3 regions of the Chryseobacterium metallicongregator genome follow, and region 3 is predicted to be linked to each of the others. Evidence: riboswitches for the same ligand, from Rfam matches in the RefSeq annotation. Region 3 holds a riboswitch; each other region holds the start of a gene.
The links. A riboswitch is a leader RNA that binds a small molecule or an ion and turns the genes downstream of it on or off. The one in region 3 is predicted to bind cobalamin.

Region 1: it holds a riboswitch for cobalamin, as region 3 does, so the genes downstream of both, REB14_RS16205 (T9SS type A sorting domain-containing protein) here and metE (5-methyltetrahydropteroyltriglutamate--homocysteine S-methyltransferase) in region 3, are expected to answer to the same signal.
Region 2: it holds a riboswitch for cobalamin, as region 3 does, so the genes downstream of both, REB14_RS14640 (TonB-dependent receptor plug domain-containing protein) here and metE (5-methyltetrahydropteroyltriglutamate--homocysteine S-methyltransferase) in region 3, are expected to answer to the same signal.

Annotation. Positions count from the first base shown of each region.
Region 1 covers NZ_JAVIXS010000015.1:175,946-182,089, forward strand. The annotation lists gene clpP (ATP-dependent Clp endopeptidase proteolytic subunit ClpP) at 1-464, shown strand, start outside; gene REB14_RS16205 (T9SS type A sorting domain-containing protein) at 817-1,923, opposite strand; cobalamin riboswitch at 1,987-2,178, opposite strand; gene REB14_RS16210 (esterase-like activity of phytase family protein) at 2,413-3,681, shown strand; gene tpiA (triose-phosphate isomerase) at 3,761-4,519, opposite strand; gene REB14_RS16220 (S9 family peptidase) at 4,582-6,144, opposite strand, start outside.
Region 2 covers NZ_JAVIXS010000014.1:259,488-265,631, forward strand. The annotation lists gene REB14_RS14630 (cytochrome-c peroxidase) at 1-838, shown strand, start outside; gene REB14_RS14635 (transporter) at 851-1,798, shown strand; cobalamin riboswitch at 1,891-2,075, shown strand; gene REB14_RS14640 (TonB-dependent receptor plug domain-containing protein) at 2,185-4,218, shown strand; gene REB14_RS14645 (YncE family protein) at 4,215-5,348, shown strand; gene REB14_RS14650 (cell surface protein) at 5,363-6,144, shown strand, end outside.
Region 3 covers NZ_JAVIXS010000020.1:510,848-516,991, forward strand. The annotation lists gene metE (5-methyltetrahydropteroyltriglutamate--homocysteine S-methyltransferase) at 1-1,928, opposite strand, end outside; cobalamin riboswitch at 2,108-2,293, opposite strand; gene REB14_RS20235 (Lrp/AsnC family transcriptional regulator) at 2,489-2,950, shown strand; gene REB14_RS20240 (LytR/AlgR family response regulator transcription factor) at 2,974-3,741, opposite strand; gene REB14_RS20245 (sensor histidine kinase) at 3,745-4,767, opposite strand; gene REB14_RS20250 (hypothetical protein) at 4,835-5,572, opposite strand; gene REB14_RS20255 (hypothetical protein) at 5,784-6,144, opposite strand, start outside.

The DNA.
Region 1 (6,144 bases), on a different contig from region 3:
TTACGGCACAGCTTTTATTCCTAGAAAGTGCTGATCCTTCAAAAGATATTCAGATCTATATCAACTCTCCTGGTGGAAGTGTATATGCAGGTTTAGGTATTTATGATACCATGCAGATCATTAAGCCGGACGTAGCAACAATCTGTACAGGTATGGCTGCTTCAATGGGAGCGGTATTATTGGTTGCCGGAGAAAAAGGAAAACGTTCTGCGCTTAAGCACTCAAGAGTAATGATTCACCAGCCTTCAGGAGGTGCTCAGGGAGTTGCTTCTGATATGGAGATCAACTTGAGAGAGATGTTGAAATTGAAGCAGGAGCTTTATGAAATCATCGGTCATCACTCAGGACAAACATATGAGTGGGTAGAAAAATCTTCTGACAGAGATTACTGGATGACTTCTGAAGAAGCTAAAGGTTACGGAATGGTAGATGAGGTTTTACAAAGATCTACTGAGAAAAAATAATTGATGGTAACATCATCAGAAACCGCACCAGATAGGTGCGGTTTTTTTTGTTGGATTATAATATTGTAATCACTCATTTTAATTTATTTACCATATGCTTAGATTCCTACGGAATGAGACAATTGGAATGATGGTTTATGCATGCAGTTTGTCATTCCTCAGAAATCCACCCATAATAATCCAAGAATAGATGTGAGAGAAAAATTACAATCCCAATCAAAGTTTCAACTGAAGACGTAAGAATTCCCCTCCTCTGGAGGGGTGTTAAAAATTCTTTGAATTTTTGACGGGGTGGTCTTCAACAGTATATTTTACCCACATCCTCACAAAAAAGCGCCTCATGGCACTTTTTCTATTTCTTAACAATCTTATGGATCGTCGTATTTTCAGATGTTTTAATCTCCACAAAATAAACTCCTGAGTTTAAAGAATGAATATCAATCTTAGTAACCTGAGAAGTCATTATCTTCTGTCCTGTCACAGAATAAATATTCACTTCTTTCAGTTTCTCAGTCGTTTCAATCTGAATAAAATCACTTGCCGGGTTTGGATAAACACTGAATTTTTTCTTTGTAACTGAAGACACTCCTAACGTTAGCTGTGCTTCAGTTGGAGTAAATGGCCTTCTTTGTCCAAAGCTCAATCCAAGCCAGTCATTATTGTTTAGTTGGATCTGAGAAAGATTGGTTTTCGCTTGCCAGCTTGACAAATCTTTTCCCTTATACAATTTCCAGCTGTCTGATCCCGAAGTATTTCCAGTAAATGAATTCAATGCTAAATTAGCAATCTGATTGTTTGCTGATGTGAAGTTAAAATAAGAAGCTTGAGACTGAATCAGTTGTAACGCCTGTTCAGCTGTTATATTTCCGTTATATTTAATTCCAAAAACAAAAGAATTGGCATTTCCGTTGGCATTATCAGTTCCGAAATCAATAACGACAAGACTTTTATTAGTTCCGTTTCCCAACCAGTTAGTAACCTGAGATGGAGTAAGCCAAGCAGAACTGTAGGCTGGAACGGGAGGAGAGGGAGGAATATCATAATGATCAAGGCCGTATGTAACCCCATACCATTTTCCGTCCACCAAAGGAGTATAGCCTACACCATTGTTCCATGTCATGTTTGATGAACTGGATCCAGACCATGTTATCCAGCTGTCATCAGTAGTGGATGTGTGATGATTATAATTCAGAATAGAAAGATATCCTGTAGGAATGTCAACCTGTATTTTGGATTCTGCTGCCACAATTGCATTGATAAGATCTTCCATCATCAGGCCATCGCCGTCAAAACGATATCCCCATGCATAAGAATTGGGAGTGCTGTCATCATTAAAATCTGCAATGAAATACGCTTTTTTAGAACCTGTTCCTACCCAAAATTTAATGTCGTTTTCTGTGAATTGGGCTGACAATAGCTGCATGCAAAGCAGTAAGAAAAAAAGATAGATTTTCCTCATGATATAATTAATTTAAAGTTTTATTCCCGAAACTTATCTTCAGAGGAGAAATAATTCTTTCTCTGAATCTGGTGCTTTACGGCAGGTCTCCTGGCTCACATCTTACAGCTTCCTTCCCGGATTTTCAGGTCCAGTGGTATTTTTTGCGGTAAGTTTGAATAGTTTACAGTTGCGGGTACAGCTCAAGATTTGAATGGTATTCTCACCTGATTCCCTATTAATGAACATTGTTCAGCCCTAAAACGCTGCAAATATATCATATAAATTGGTGAGTCCGTTTTGTGAATTATTATTTTTTAAATATTCTTAAAAAGTTGATTTTCATATTGATTGGTTATTTAATCGGATTGTTGGTTTTTTATTTTTAAATCTGTTGTTTTTCTGTTTATCTTCTAATTATATTACCTGTTCCATTGTTAAAAAACAATTATCATTCTATTCAAGATCAGTTTACAATCAAGTTCTATTTTCGCAGCCATAAAATAGCATATGAAAAAATTACTATGGTCTGTGGGTATACTGGCTGTATTGGCATCATGTAAAAGTGATGACGATACCACAATGATTAATCAGGATATCAATTATTCCAAACTCCCTCAGGAATTTCCATTTACAAAACTGGCTACAATAAACGGTGTGGATGTTATTAACGGTGGCTTTGGTTCCGGAGCTGCGGCTCATCCTACCAGAAAAGGCGAATTCTATGTCATTACGGATAGAGGTCCTAATACTGACTTCCAGAATGGGAAAAAGTTTCTTGCTCCTAATTTTACTCCAACCATTATGCATTTTAAAATCAATGCTGACGGAAATGTAGAGGTAATCAAATATATTAAACTTAAAAATCCATCCGGACAACCTATTACAGGACTGCCAAATCCTGTAGGAATGGGAAGTACAGGAGAAATTGCTTATGATGCTTCCGGGAATGTCTTAGGTACTGATCAGTATGGCCTTGACAGTGAAAGTATTGTTGCAGCTGCTGACGGCACATTCTGGGTTTCTGATGAATATGGCCCACACATCGTACATTATAGTGCTGATGGAATGGAGATGGAAAGAATAAGCCCTGTTGGCATAAATACAGGACCAAGAAAACTGCCTGCTGTTTTAGCCAAAAGAAGAGCAAACAGAGGAATGGAAGGACTTTGTATCACTCCGGATGGAAGAACATTGGTAGGTACTATACAATCCATGATGTTTGTTCCTAGTAAAGCGTTGGCTACCAATACTACTTTAACGAGAATTGTCACTTTTGATATTATTACAGGGCAAACCAAGCAGTTTTTATACAAGCAGGATGGTGGAGCTTCTGACTCGGTATGTGATATTACAGCCATTAACAACAATGAATTTCTGGTGATTGAAAGAGACGGAAATTTTGGTTCTCAGGGAGGAATCAAAAAAGTATACAGAATCAATCTGAGCAATGCAACGGATGTGAACGGAGCAGATATTACAGCGGTGGACGGGATGAAAATTAACGGAAAAGCTTTAGAACAATGTTCATGGGATGAAATTACCAATGCCGGAATAAAAGCTGTTACCAAAACATTAGCCGTAGATCTGGTAGCAAAACTGGGCTATGAACATGATAAATTTGAGGGAATTGTTTATTTGGGAAATAATAAACTGGCTGTTTTCAATGATGATGACTTTGGAGTAGTGGATGATGGAAACGGAAATCCAAAAGCTAAAATTTTACCTAAAACGGGTAAAGTAGACAAAGGAACAATGTATGTAGTCGATATTCAATAATTAGATTTTTTTTAACGAAAAAAGCGGCGAAATCGAAGATTCCGCCGCTTTTTATTGAATGATATAAAAATCCTTTATATTAATTAAAAGCTTCAATAATCTTAGAGAAATCCTCTAATTTCAAAGCTGCTCCTCCGATAAGACCACCGTCGATATCCGGCTGAGAGAAAATTTCTTTAGCATTGTCTGGTTTTACAGAACCTCCGTAAAGGATTGAAACCTCGTCAGCAACTTCCTGTCCGTATTTTGAAGCGATAATATTTCTGATGTGAGCGTGGATTTCCTGAGCCTGCTCCGGACTTGCGGTTTCTCCTGTTCCGATAGCCCAAACCGGTTCGTAAGCAATCACTACTTTTTTGATCTCTTCAGCAGAAAGGGTGAAAAGAGCTACTTCAGTCTGATTTTTCACTACTTCAAGGTGCTGTCCTGCTTTTCTCTGTTCAAGAGTTTCTCCGTTACAGTAAACAGGAATAAGACCTTTATCAAGAGCTAATTTGATTTTTCTGTTACAGTGAGAATCTGTTTCTCCGTGATATTGTCTTCTTTCAGAATGTCCGATTAGTGAACCGGTTGCATCAATAGATTCCAGCATATCTGCAGAAATTTCACCAGTATAGGCACCGCTTTCATACTCGCTCATATCCTGAGAAAATACTCCGATTTCATCCTTTTCAAAAACATCTTTTGCCATCATCAAATACAATGCAGGTGGAGCAATCCAAACCTCACAGTTCGTAGCATTGTTGTTTTTATAGCTTAGTAACTGAATCATTAATTGTTGTGCATCAATTACATTTTTGTTCATTTTCCAGTTTCCTGCAACTATTTTTCTTCTCATAAGATTTAAATATAGATTTATTTATTTTTTAATTTTTCTTTTTGGATAATCTGCGAGACTCCTTATTTAGTAATTCCTTCCAGTTTAAACATGAAAGCATATACCAACGCTACATCCTTCAGATAATCAAACCTTCCGGAAGCACCACCATGCCCATAGTCCATATCTGTTTTTAATAACAGTACATTTTTGTCCGTTTTCATATCTCTTAGCTTGGCAACCCATTTCGCAGGCTCAAAATATTGTACCTGAGAGTCGTGTAATCCTGTTGTTACCAAAAGATTCGGATAGTTTTTCTTCTCTATATTTTCATATGGAGAATAAGATTTCATATAAAAATAAGCTTCCTTATTATTGGGATTTCCCCATTCATCATACTCATTGGTAGTGAGTGGAATACTAGTGTCTAACATTGTATTCACTACGTCTACAAATGGAACCTGTGAAATAACTCCATTCCATAAATTAGGACTCATATTAGCTATGGCACCCATCAATAAACCACCCGCACTTCCTCCCTGAGCGTAAAGATGCTTAGGTGAAGTATATTTTTCTTTAACCAGATATTCCCCGGAATCGATGAAGTCGGTAAATGTGTTTTTCTTTTTCATCATTTTTCCGTCTTCATACCACTGTCTTCCCATTTCCTGACCTCCGCGGATATGGGCAATTGCAAAAGCAAAGCCTCTGTTCAAAAGGCTCAGTCTGGTGCTGCTGAAACTGGCATCCATAGAACTTCCGTAAGAACCGTAAGCGTAGAGTAGAAGTGGGTTGTTTCCATCTTTTTTGAACCCTTTTTTATAAACAATGGAGATTGGAATTTTCGTTCCGTCTTTTGCTGTGGCAAAAAGTCTTTCCGTTGTATAATTGTCTTTATTGTAACCTCCCAAAACTTCCTGTTGTTTTAAAAGAACTCGTTTTCCGGTTTTTAAATCCTGCTCATACTGAGAACTTGGTGTAATCATAGAAGTATACCCAAAACGGAAATTATCCGTATTATATTCGGGGTTATCCAGTGAATAAACAGTATAAGTAGGTTCATCAAATTTTAGAAACTCCTTTTTTCCTGTTTTTCTATCATAAATTACCAGTTGGGAAAGTCCGTTTTGTCTTTCACTGAATATCAGATAATTTTTAAATGCAGTAACATCCTCCATCAGAACATCTTTTCTGTGCGGAATAAAATCCTTCCAGTTTTCAACTCCCGTTTTATCTAAAGGAGTTTCTACAATCTTAAAGTTAAGAGCATCTTTATTGGTTGTTACCAAAAATTTATCTTCAAGTGAAGTTACATCATAAAGTACATTATTTATTCTAGGCTGAAAAATTTTGAAATTTCCGTTAGGATCATTAGCATCCAGATATCTGGTTTCAGAAGAGGTCGTAGCACGGGAATCGATCAGGATAAACTTATTGTTTTTTGTTCTTCCTACACTGATATAGTTGGTTTTATCTTTTTCTTCATATACCAGAATATCTTTACTGGAATCTGTTCCCAGAGCGTGTCTGAAAATTTTTTCTGTTAAAAGAGTCTCAGGATTTTTTGAAGTATAGAAAATAGTTTTGTTATCATTGGCCCATGTTGCAGAACCTGTTGTATTTTTAATACCAAGATCCGTGATTTT
Region 2 (6,144 bases), on a different contig from region 3:
CAGACTTTCAAGGAATAATACCATTTCATGCGGCTTCTGCCATATTCAGGAAAACGCTTTTACCCATCATGGTCATACGGTGAGCCATGGGGTAGACGACAGAATTGGAATCAGAAATGCTCCACCCATTCAGAATATGACCTTTTTGAAAAGATATATGTGGGACGGTGTCATTCATAATCTTAATGAACAGCCCATCAGCCCCATTACAGATATCAATGAAATGGATAGCTCTATACCAGAAGCTATTTCAAAAATAAAAGATGACCAGAAATATAAAAAACTTTTCAGGGAAGCTTATGGAGACGAAACCATTACAGGAGAAAGAATTCTGAAAGCATTGTCGCAGTTTATGGCTTCTTTAATTTCTGCAGATTCAAAGTATGACAGATTCAGACAGGGAAAGGAACAATTGACTTCAACAGAATCTCAAGGAATGGCTTTATTCGGACAGAAATGTGCTTCCTGTCATAGTGGAGAATTATTTACCGATGAAAGCTTCCGCAATACAGGAATGTATTATAACACCGAGTTCAAAGATGCAGGACGTTACAGAGTTACTCTTAATCAGGTAGACTGGATGAAATTCCGTGTTCCGAGTCTGAGAAATGTAGAATATACAGCACCTTATATGCATGACGGAAGATTTTACACCTTAGAGGCGGTACTTAACTTCTATTCAGGTCAGGTAGAAGATAACCCCAATCTGGATTCGCAGCTGAAACAGAATGGGCATATAGGTATTGCTATGAACAGTCAGGAAAAACAGTCGATTATTGCATTCCTGAAAACATTATCAGATAAAAGTTTTATATCCAATCCAAAATTTGCAGAATAAATTATAGAAAACATGAAGAAGATTATAGCGATAGTAAGTTTGATCCTGTTTAGTCAGTATCAGGCAAAAACCATCAGAGACAGTGCTTATAGTGCTCCGGAAACCTTTAGCAGATTCGATTTTGATGATGATTGTGATGCCTGTGGTTGTGCGGCAGGAAACGGATCTTCCGGCTTTGAATCTTTACTGAATCCACAGTTTATCGGAATCAAATACTTTGCCCAGCATTATAAAGCCAAAGAAAACTTATTTGTAAAAGATCTAACACAGGATCAGTATTTCAATACGTTGCAGCTTTGGGGAAAAATTCCACTGACTAAAAAGCTGAGTGTTTACGCAAGTTTGCCATTCCATTTCCATGAGAAGAAAACCATGCAGGGAGATATTAAAATCAATGGGATTGGAGATCTGAACCTGATGGGAATTTACCAACTGATGAGTTCTAAAGATAATTTCCATCATCTGAGTGGAGGTTTGGGTATGAAAATTCCACTGGGAAAGTTTGATGAAAAAGGAGCATCTGGAGTCAATCCAAGTTTTCAGCTGGGAACGGGAAGCTGGGATTATCAGGCAGCTTTGAATTATAAATTTCAGAAAAATAAAGTAGCGGTATTGGTCAATACGGATTACACGATTAAAACTGAGAATAAGAAAAATTATCGTTTTGGTAACCAATGGAATTATGCTGCAACAGGTTTTTATCAGGTTGCGGGGAATGAAAAATCTATTTTTTCTGTAAAAACGGGAGTTCAGGGAGAGGTTTATGCTCAGAATAAACAGTTTAATGAAGCCTTGCCTAATACTGCAGGAAGTGCTTTGTATGGGAAATTGGGTTTTGAAGCTTCTTACAAAAGGCTAAGTTTAGGAAGTGAAATAATGCTTCCCATGTATACTCATCTGGCAGGAGGAGATATTGAAGCCAAATCAAGATTCAGTATTTTCCTGAATATTGGAATTTAAAGTGACACCCTCAATAAAATGACGTTAAAGCTCCTTCGGGAGCTTTAATTGTTTATGAATCATGATTTTAATTGGGGATTAGGAATAATTATTTATCTTTGCCGAAATTTGGTGAGCCCTAAAAAGCTCTTAAAAGGGAATCCGGTGAAAATCCGGAACAGACCCGCTGCTGTAAGCTCCGTACCAAAGTTTTTGAAGAATATATCCACTGTTTTTTAATGGGAAGGATTTCAAAAATGGAGTAAGTCAGAAGACCTGCCAGAAAATAATCGTTTGACGCTTTCGTGGAATAAAGCTTAGGACATCAATGATTCTGTGCAGTAACAGCTGTGCTTTGTCGTTGTATTCTTATATCCATTAGCGTCTTCATTATCCTAAATGAGCTAATGGCGGCAAAACAAACTACTTCTGCAATTCATAAAGCTGTTTTCACAATATTGGTGATCACATCTCAATTTTTATCTTCTCAAACCAAGAAAAAGGACAGTCTTCAGGAAGAGACCATTAAAGGAATCAATCTTTACAAAAAGAATTTTAAAGAAATCCTTCCGGCACAAATTTTACAAGGCGAGCAGCTGGAAAGACTGAACAGCCATTCTGTTGCAGATGCACTGCGGTATTTTTCAGGAGTTCAGATTAAAGATTACGGAGGATTGGGTGGTTTGAAAACTATTAATATCCGAAGCCTGGGAAGTCAGCATGTAGGCGTTTTCTATGATGGAATTCAATTAGGAAATGCCCAAAACGGACTAGTGGATCTGGGACGATATTCCTTGGATGATCTGGAAGAAATATCATTGTATAACGGACAGAAAAGTGAAATTTTTCAACCTGCGAAAGACTTTGGTTCTTCGGGGTCTATTTATTTACAGCCTAAAACACCTGTATTTAAAGGAAATAGAAAAACCAATCTCGTGATAAGAGCAAAAAGTGCTTCCATTGATCTCTTTAATCCTTCATTCCGATTGGAACAGAAGATTTCAGACAGGGTTTCTGCCAGCTTCAGCGGAGAATTTATGCAGAGTGACGGAATTTACAGATTTCGTTATGCCAAGAAATATCCCGATGGGCAACAGGCGTATGATACCATTGCAAAGAGACATGATTCAGATATTCGGGCAAAACGTTTTGAAACTTCTCTCAACGGAACTTTAAATAACGGAAGCTGGAATATCCGTGGTTACGGTTATATTTCAAACCGCGGAATGCCGGCACCTATTGTGAACGGCCGTTTCGGAGGAAGAGGAGCGAGGCTTTCCGATGAGAATTATTTTGTACAGGCCAATCTGAGAAAAAAACTGTTCCCAAAATTGGAAACTCAGCTGAAAGCAAAATTTGCTTACGATTATACCCATTTTATGGATACGGTTCGTTCACAGTCTATTATTTATACCGATAATACCTACATCCAAAGGGAACTTTATCTTTCTTCTTCCAATATTTACTCAATCACTCCCAATTGGGATGTCAGCCTGAGTGGTGACTTTCAGTACAATAATCTGGATGCCAATCTGGATAACTTCTCATATCCTACACGTTATACTACATTGGTAGCATTGGCTACAACCTATCAGTGGAACAGATTCAAAATTCTGGGAAGCCTTTTAGGAACTTTTACTTTTGAAGAAGTAAGAAAAAACAAAAGACCGGGAGATGCCAGAGAATGGACGCCTGCGGTGTTTATGAGCTATCAGCCGGAAAAAATTCCGGAGCTTACCCTCAGAGCTTTCTATAAAAGGATTTTCAGACTTCCTACTTTCAATGATTTATATTATACCAATATCGGAAATACCTACCTGAAGCCGGAATTTACCAATCAGTATGACGTAGGATTTACTTATCAGAAGAATTATACCAACCATTTCTTTAAAACCTTTTATGCTAAAGTAGATGGTTACTACAACAAAGTACAGGATAAAATTGTAGCGGCCCCTAACGGAAGTATGTTCCGTTGGCTGATGATGAATCTTGGAATGGTTGAAATCATTGGAGCGGATGTAAATATTCAGACTGAAATGCAATTAGGAAAGGTAAAGCTAAGACCATTGCTCTCTTACACGTATCAAAGCGCAAGAGATATAAGTGATCCGGAAGACACCTTTTATCGTAATCAGATTCCTTATACCCCATGGCATAGCGGATCATTCAGTTTGATGGCAGATTATAAAGACTGGAGTTTCAATTACAGTGCGATGTATGTAGGAGAAAGATATGATGTGAATCAGGACAATATTCAATACAATTATGTACAGCCCTGGTATACTCACGATCTGTCTGTTCAGAAAAAATTCAACTGGGCGAATCATCAATTTAAAGTAAGCCTTGAGATGAATAATATTTTCAATCAATACTATGATGTTGTCATCAATTATCCGATGCCCGGAAGAAATTTTAAACTTATTCTAAACTTCACCTTATGAGAAAACTAAACTTTTATTTTTTATTTCTTGTCTTAGCTTTTCTTACTTCATGCCGTACAGATGAAATTATTGTCCGTCAGGAAGTGGTAGAAGGGCTTCCTTCAGAAAATACGGCAATAAAAGGCTTCTATATGCTCAATGAAGGAAACATGGGAAGTAATAAATGTACCCTTGATTTTTTTGATTACACCAAAGGAACCTATTACCGGAATATCTATGCTGAAATCAATCCGAATGTGGTAAAAGAGCTGGGAGATGTAGGAAATGATATCAAAGTGTACGGAAGCAAACTTTATATCGTTGTCAATGTTTCCAACAAAATTGAAGTGCTGGATGCTAAAACAGCTAAACGTATTACTTCTATTCCATTGCAAAACTGCAGATATCTGGCCTTCAAAGGAGGGAAAGCTTATGCGAGCAGCTATGCCGGACCTGTAGCCATTAATCCCAAAGCCCCAAAAGGAAAAGTAGTGGAGATTGACACAGCTTCTCTTTCCATTCAGCGTGAAGTGGTGGTAGGATATCAGCCGGAAGAAATGGAAATTGTAGGGAATGCATTATTTGTAGCCAATTCCGGAGGATATAAGGCTCCCGATTATGACAATACTGTTTCTGTAATTGACTTAAATACTTTTACAGAACTCAAAAAAATAAATGTTGCCATCAATCTTCACCATATTAAAAAAGATAATTACGGAGATCTCTATGTAACCTCAAGAGGAGATTATTATAATGTTCCTTCCAGTCTTTATTTATTAGATGCAGCCACGGGAACTGTTAAGAAAAATTTCAATCTCTCCGTGAGTGAAATGACGATCGTTAATGATAAACTGTATTTCTATGGGAACGAATTCAATTACAATACCCACAGTTATAAAAAAACATTTGGAATTATTGATGTAAAAACAGAACAGATCATCGCCAACAGAATTTTTGACAAAGAATATGAAGATGCCATTAAAACACCTTACGGAATTACCGTAAACCCCATCACAGAAGATATCTACATGACAGATGCCAGAAATTATGTATCCATGGGATTTGTGTATTGCTTTGATAAAAACGGACATTTTAAATGGAAAACAGAAGGCGGAAATATCCCTGCCCACTTCGCTTTTTTATACAAATAACCAAACTTTAAGAAATGAACAGAAATAGCTTTACTTATTTGAAAATCGGATTTCTATCCTGCTTCCTTGTAGGAGTGATCGCCTGTAAACATGATGATGAAAATGAATTTACATTTAATGGACTTGATGATTCCTATACCATTGAACGTTTAAAGGTTTTGAGTATTCCTACCAATGCCTCAGGATCGGTTACATGGAGTATTAATGATTCTATTATCTCTCAAAATTCAGAACTTGAATTCATCAGTCCTACTGCAGAAGCTTATCCTTTGACATTAAAGATTAGTAATAAAGGAAACGAGCAGGTTTTTCATTCTAAAATAATTGTTACCAAAGAAAAAACACCTTATAGTAAATACATTTCCAAAGTATTGGAGTTCCGTCCTGCTGTAGGGCAGTTCATGAACGAAATTCCGGAATATTTACCTGGAAATACCGTTGCAAATATGCTTCAGAAAGCAAACGAATCCTTAGTAGGAGGTAATTCTACCATGATCAGTCTCGGAGGATATGGCGGTTATGTTGTTTTCGGTTTTGATCATACAATTCCGAATCTGAATGGAAGAGATTTTAAAGTACTGGGAAATGCATTCTTTGGAAATGATGCAAATGAGCCACGCTCAGGATCCTGTGAACCGGGAATTATTATGGTGGCTTACGACAGAAATAAAAATGGAAAACCAGATAATGATGAATGGTACGAAATTGCAGGCAGCGAATATTTCAAAAATGCTACAGTTAAAGACTACAGCATAACCTATCATAAACCTAACGAAAATAAAGCACCTGTACCCGG
Region 3 (6,144 bases):
ACCCCACTTGCTGAAATTCTGAACGCTTCAACGGCCCATTTCAGGTAATTCTGCCAGTCAGTTTTTCTTAATGGAAGTCCTTCTCTGATTGCAGGTTCATCAATCTGAATAATTCTGATTCCTGCTTTTTCCAGATCCACCACTTCATCACGGATTGCCAAAGCAATCTGCTTACATGTTTCTGAACGAGGCTGATCATCACGTACAAAAGACCACTGTAAAATCGTAACCGGACCTGTCAACATACCTTTTACCCATTTTTCAGTCTGAGATTGTGCATATTCAGACCAATACACGGTCATTGGAGTCGGGCGGGAAACATCACCGAAGATCACAGGAGGTTTTACACAACGGCTTCCGTAGCTTTGTACCCAACCGTTTTTAGTAAATACAAATCCTTCCAACTGTTCTCCGAAGTATTCCACCATGTCGTTACGCTCAAATTCTCCGTGAACCAATACATCAATTCCGATGTCTTCCTGCCAGCGGATTGTTCTCTGCGTTTCTTCTTTCAACAAGGTATCATATTGTTCTGCGGTAAGCTCTCCTTTTTTGAATTTTGCTCTCCAGCTTCTTACTTCTGTGGTTTGCGGGAATGACCCGATGGTGGTGGTTGGAAATAAAGGAAGCTGCAATACTTCCTGCTGTTCTTCTTTACGGATCTTGAAGGTATTTATTCTCTGAGCATCTTTTTCAGTAACTGCATTCGCTCTTTGTTTTACCTGATCATTATGGATAAGAGAAGAAGTTCTTCTGCTTTCAATTGCTTTTTTATTTTCTTCGAAAGTTTCAAGAATCTGTTCATTTTCCGTTCCGGATGCCAATTCTTTAAGGGTTACTACTTCTGTCACTTTTTGTTTAGCAAAAGCCAGCCAGTTTTTAATTTCAGGATTAAGATTGGTTTCAAAATCAAGGTCACAAGGTGAATGAAGCAATGAACATGATGGTGCAATGAAAATTCTTTCAGAGCCTAATTTTTCAACAGCTTTTCTGATGAATGACAATGATTTCTCATAATCATTTTTCCAGATATTTCTACCGTCGATTACTCCTAATGAAAGGCTTAAACTTTCAGGAATAACATTCAGAATCTCATCCAGTTGTTCAGGATTTCTCACCAGATCAACATGCAATGTATTCACAGGAAGGGAAACAGCAAGTGACGCATTATCTTTTAATCCGTCAAAATACGTAGCTACAATAAATTTCAGTTTCGGGAAACGTTTTCTGATTTCGGCATACACAGAAAGATACGTTTCTTTGGCTTTTTCTGTTAAATCCAATGCAAGAAAAGGTTCATCAAACTGAATCCATTCTGCTCCCTGATCCTGAAGTTTAGTTAAAATCTCTGTATAAACAGTAAGAAGATTTCCAGCCAGATCCAATTTATCGAAGCCTTCTTCTTTTTCTTTTCCTAATAACAGATAAGAAACCAGTCCGATAATCACCGGTTTTGCATTGATTCCAGCTTGTTTTGCTCCTGCAAATTCATTGAAAATTTTATCTGAGCTCAGTTTAAACTGTTGATTTTTATAAAATTCCGGAACGATATAGTGATAGTTGGTATCGAACCATTTGGTCATTTCCATTGCGGTAATGTCCAATCCGTCTTTCTGATATCCTCTTGCCATCGCAAAATAAAGATCCAACTCAGTATTGTTCTTTTTAAGCACTACTTCATGATAACGTGTTGGAATTGCTCCTACTACAAGGCTCATATCCAATACCTGGTCATAGTATGAAAAATCATTACACGGAATAAGGTCTATCCCTGCTTCTTTCTGGATATTCCAGTTTTGGTTACAGATCGTTCTTCCGGTATTCAGAAGTTCTTCCAAAAGGATTTTACCTGACCAATACTGCTCGCAGGCTTTTTTAAGTTCTCTTTTGCTACCAATACGCGGATAGCCAAGGATGTGAGTTTGCATTTTTTTAAACTTTTTAATTAAACTTATTGGGAAAGTTCTTTAAAAGGCTTCGTGATGTTTTAGCAGAAGAAGATTCAGGAAAGTCATGACATAGCAGACAGTGTAATTTCCTTTAAAAAAGAAAATACTCAAATCCGATATATCATCTGTATGACCCCAAAGCTTCAGACCGCGAAAGCATTGTCAATTCAGTAAAGGCAGGTCTCCTGACTTGTAACAGTTTCCGTCATCCTTCCCGCTTTTGGCAGTGGATCTGCAAGGACAGAAACCTTTGGTGTGTTACTTACAGTTGCGCGACAGCTCGTGATTTGCACACGATTCCCTATTAATCTACCTTAAGTAAAACCTTTCCTGTTTGATGAAGTATCTGTAAAGAACTGTACTTTTACCTTTGACTATGGCCATCAGTAAAAGCTTTTAATTTTGTGTAAAATTAACAATACAGAATAAAACTACAACCAACATCAAATAATTAAGCAAATTAAACTTTATAAAATACAAATAGAAGAATATAATTCTGTACATTTGACTGTTTTAATCATTTAAAAGAATAATATTCTGTGGAACAACTCGATGATAAGGATTTGCAGCTGCTCAGGCTGCTCCAGAAAAATGCTAAACTGACCGTTAAGGAACTTGCAAAAGAAATCAACCTATCCACCTCACCTGTTTTTGAAAGGGTAAAAAGACTGGAACAGGATGGGTTTGTTAAAAGATATGCAGCCGTTCTTGATGCTGAAAAACTGAATCGTGGGTTTACTGTTTTCTGCCAGATCAAACTTAAAATTCATGACAGATCTGTAGGCTATGATTTTGTAAAAGAGATTTTAGAAATTGAAGAAGTTGCCGAATGCTACAATATCTCCGGAGATTTTGATTTCCTTCTGAAAGTTCAGGTAAGGGATATGAAGCATTATCAGGATTTTGTATTCAATAAGCTCGGATCTGTAGATTCCATAGGAAGTACGCACAGTACTTTTGTGATGGCTGAGGTAAAAAATAACCATGGACTCACCATTTAATGGAATAAAACCGGAAAACTCATTTATTCTTCAATCCATTTTCTGAAAGCAGATGTGTTGCTCTGGCTTGTGATAAGATGATCTTTCTGCCCTTTTATCTGAACGGAAAGTGTATTTTTATTGTACCGCTCTATTCTTTCAATATGATGTTTCTGAACAAGCTCACTCCGGTTGATCCTGAAAAAATCAGAAGGATTCAACTGCATTTCAATTTCTTTTAAAGTAGATTCATTCAACAGATGTTTTTTTCCTGCTGTATCAAAAGCAAAAACAACTCCTTCTTCTGCTCTAAAGAAAGAGATCTCTTCCGTATTGATAAAATAAAGTCCCTGGTGTGAACTGACAGTGAATCTTTTCTTATAATTTTTCTGGGTATGGTTGTTATTCAGCATTTCCTGAAGTTTTGCCAAAACATCTTGCGGTTCTGAATGAGTTTTTCCTAATAAAAGAAATTTATCCCATGCTTTTTGGAAACGGTTCTGTGAAAAAGGCTTTGGTAGATATTCAATTCCGTTGCTTTCAAAGGCATTCATCCAGAACTGATCATATGCTGTGGTGAAAATAACCGGACATGAAATATTCACCTGATCATAGATTTCAAAGGCATTTCCATCCAATAGTTCAATATCGGAAAAGATCAGATCAACAGATGAGTTTTTTAAGAAAACAATTGCCTGTTCTACGATATCAATTTCCGCAACAATTTCAATAGGAGTTTCCAGTTCGCTGATGAAACGTTTTAATTTATTTCTTGCAGGAATTTCGTCTTCAATGATTGCTACTTTTATCATATTTTATGCTGGAATTACAGGAATGGTAACCGAAAATTCAGTTTCAGTTTTTAAAACATCTACCTGATGATCAGTTGATAAAGCATATTGCTCTTTGAGATTGTTCAGTGCCCTCCCTGAAGTTTTTTTACGGTTTCGTTTAGGGATTACATTATTCGAAACGGTTATTGTCTTGTCTATTTTTATTATGATCCGGACAGGTTTATCAACAGTACCAAGGTTATGTTGAACCGCATTTTCAAGTAACAATTGTAATGAAAGCGGGATGATATAACCTGATGATTTAACAGAATTGATTGTTAATGAATACGCATTTCCGTATTTGTATTGTATCAGGTTAAAATATTTCTCTGCAAAGGCCAGTTCTTCTTCCACAGACACTAATTTTTTATCAGAAACGTCTAAAACATAACGGTATATTTCGGCAAATTCATTCAGAAAATCTGAAGCTTTATGTTTGTCTTCTTCTATTAACTGATCCAGAATATTGAGATTATTGAATAAAAAATGAGGATTAAGCTGGGTTTTCAACTGATTAATTTTACTTTCAGACAGGGCATGATCATATAGAGCCAGTTGTTTCTGATATTCTGTATTTTTTTTGTAGTAACGGTACGCCAGAAAAAAACTTCCATAGATAAAGCCTCCGATCAAATCTGAAAAAGTAGAGAGAATAACAACTTCCTGATTAAAATTTTTCTCAACTTTTCCAAAAATAAGAGCAATCACAAAGCCTATTATTTTCATCACCAACAAGTAAGTCAGCAATGAAAAGCTGAATATTTTCAAGACTTCAGCAATGCTGAACGTTGATGATTTCTGCCAGTTTTTAATAAAAAAATCAATGACAAAAAACAGAATACAGGAACTGATGAGTGTAACAACAGCCGCTTCCGGAGTGAAAATATACCAATCCAGTGTTCTTCTTATGCCAATACGGGTATGAATAGACTGTACATAGGCAAACAAAAGGATAAACAGCAGGAAATATCTGTTTTGATTAATTTTGTTTAAAAGGGTTTTCATCGGTTTTATGAAGGATCACTTTTTTACAAAAATAGCCTTATATTTTTACAGGGGTGTTTTTACAGTATTATTTTTTTTCAGGAAATGATGCGGTAACGTTTCCGTTATCATCTAAAAAATCCAGTTTGGCTTCATTATTTTTATCTACACAGAATCTGGCTCTGGGCTTTCCTTTGCTGTCAAATAAAAAGAGCCCGTTATGTTCATCTTTGGTTTTCCCAAGCATCATTCTTGGTGCGCCTCCAATAAGTCCCTGCTGTTCATATTCTTTGTACTTTTTCTGTGCTGCTTCAGGATCTTTCATCTGATCCAGCTCCGCAAAGATTTCCCCTGTTTTTATTTGTGATTCTTTTGAAGGACGGTCATTGAAATAAAGTCCGCTGGATACTACTCTTTTGTCACCTTTCTTATAATCCTGGGTCAAAAGCTGCATGACCTGATCTCCGTCATATTGATCGTAAGTTAGAGATAATCCTGAACTGTGGCCGTTCTGATTTTTCTGTCCGTCATAGATAAAACCTCCGCATTCGATTCCTTCTTCATTGAAAAAGAGCATACCGGAACGTTTCTTTCTTGTTTTATTGGTGGGCCTGCTGTTTATTTTTTCTTCTCCTGAAGGAAATTTTCCAACATTGGTAATGATCATTTTTACCGTACCGTCTTTTTCTACGATATTAATTCTTTCCACATCTATTTCTGTAAATTTCTGATTTCCTGATGTTTTAAAGGCTGAAGCGGTTAAAAATACAATTCCAATGACTGCTGTAAAGGCAAATGTTCTTAAAAAAATGAGCTCTCTGTTCATACTGTTATCTTATTAATTGTTTTGACAGGTCAAAGCTATGATAACCGTGTATGCCATTCAATCAGAAAACAATGAACTAAGGAAATAACGAGATGAATGAATGACTTTCACCATTGAGTATTTTTATATCCTTCTTCTTTCATATTTGATCCGGGAAATAAAAACACCCATCAAAAAATGACGGGTGAGATATAATGGTAATTTTCAGCAATTAATTGACTGCCGGATCAATAAGCGTTGGTGTTAAACCTAATGATTTCAACAGGTTTTTGCTGTCAAAAAACAATGTTGCATAATGTTTTCCTTTTTTAAAAACCAGTTTTGATCCACCTGGGAATTCACTGTCAGCTCCTAATTTTTGTGTTTTAGCATTGTATTTAGTGAACCTGGTTTTACTATCCTGTAATGTACTTTTATTCAGAACAAGGCCAAAAGGAAGTCCTTCCACCACTAAAGATTTATTGTCTGAAGTTGTGAAAAACATCTCATTGACAACATTATCTTTTGCAAGACCACAATAAAGCTCCAACCCTGTTTTCATTGGCCATTTTGCATATTTTTCTTCATTGGCA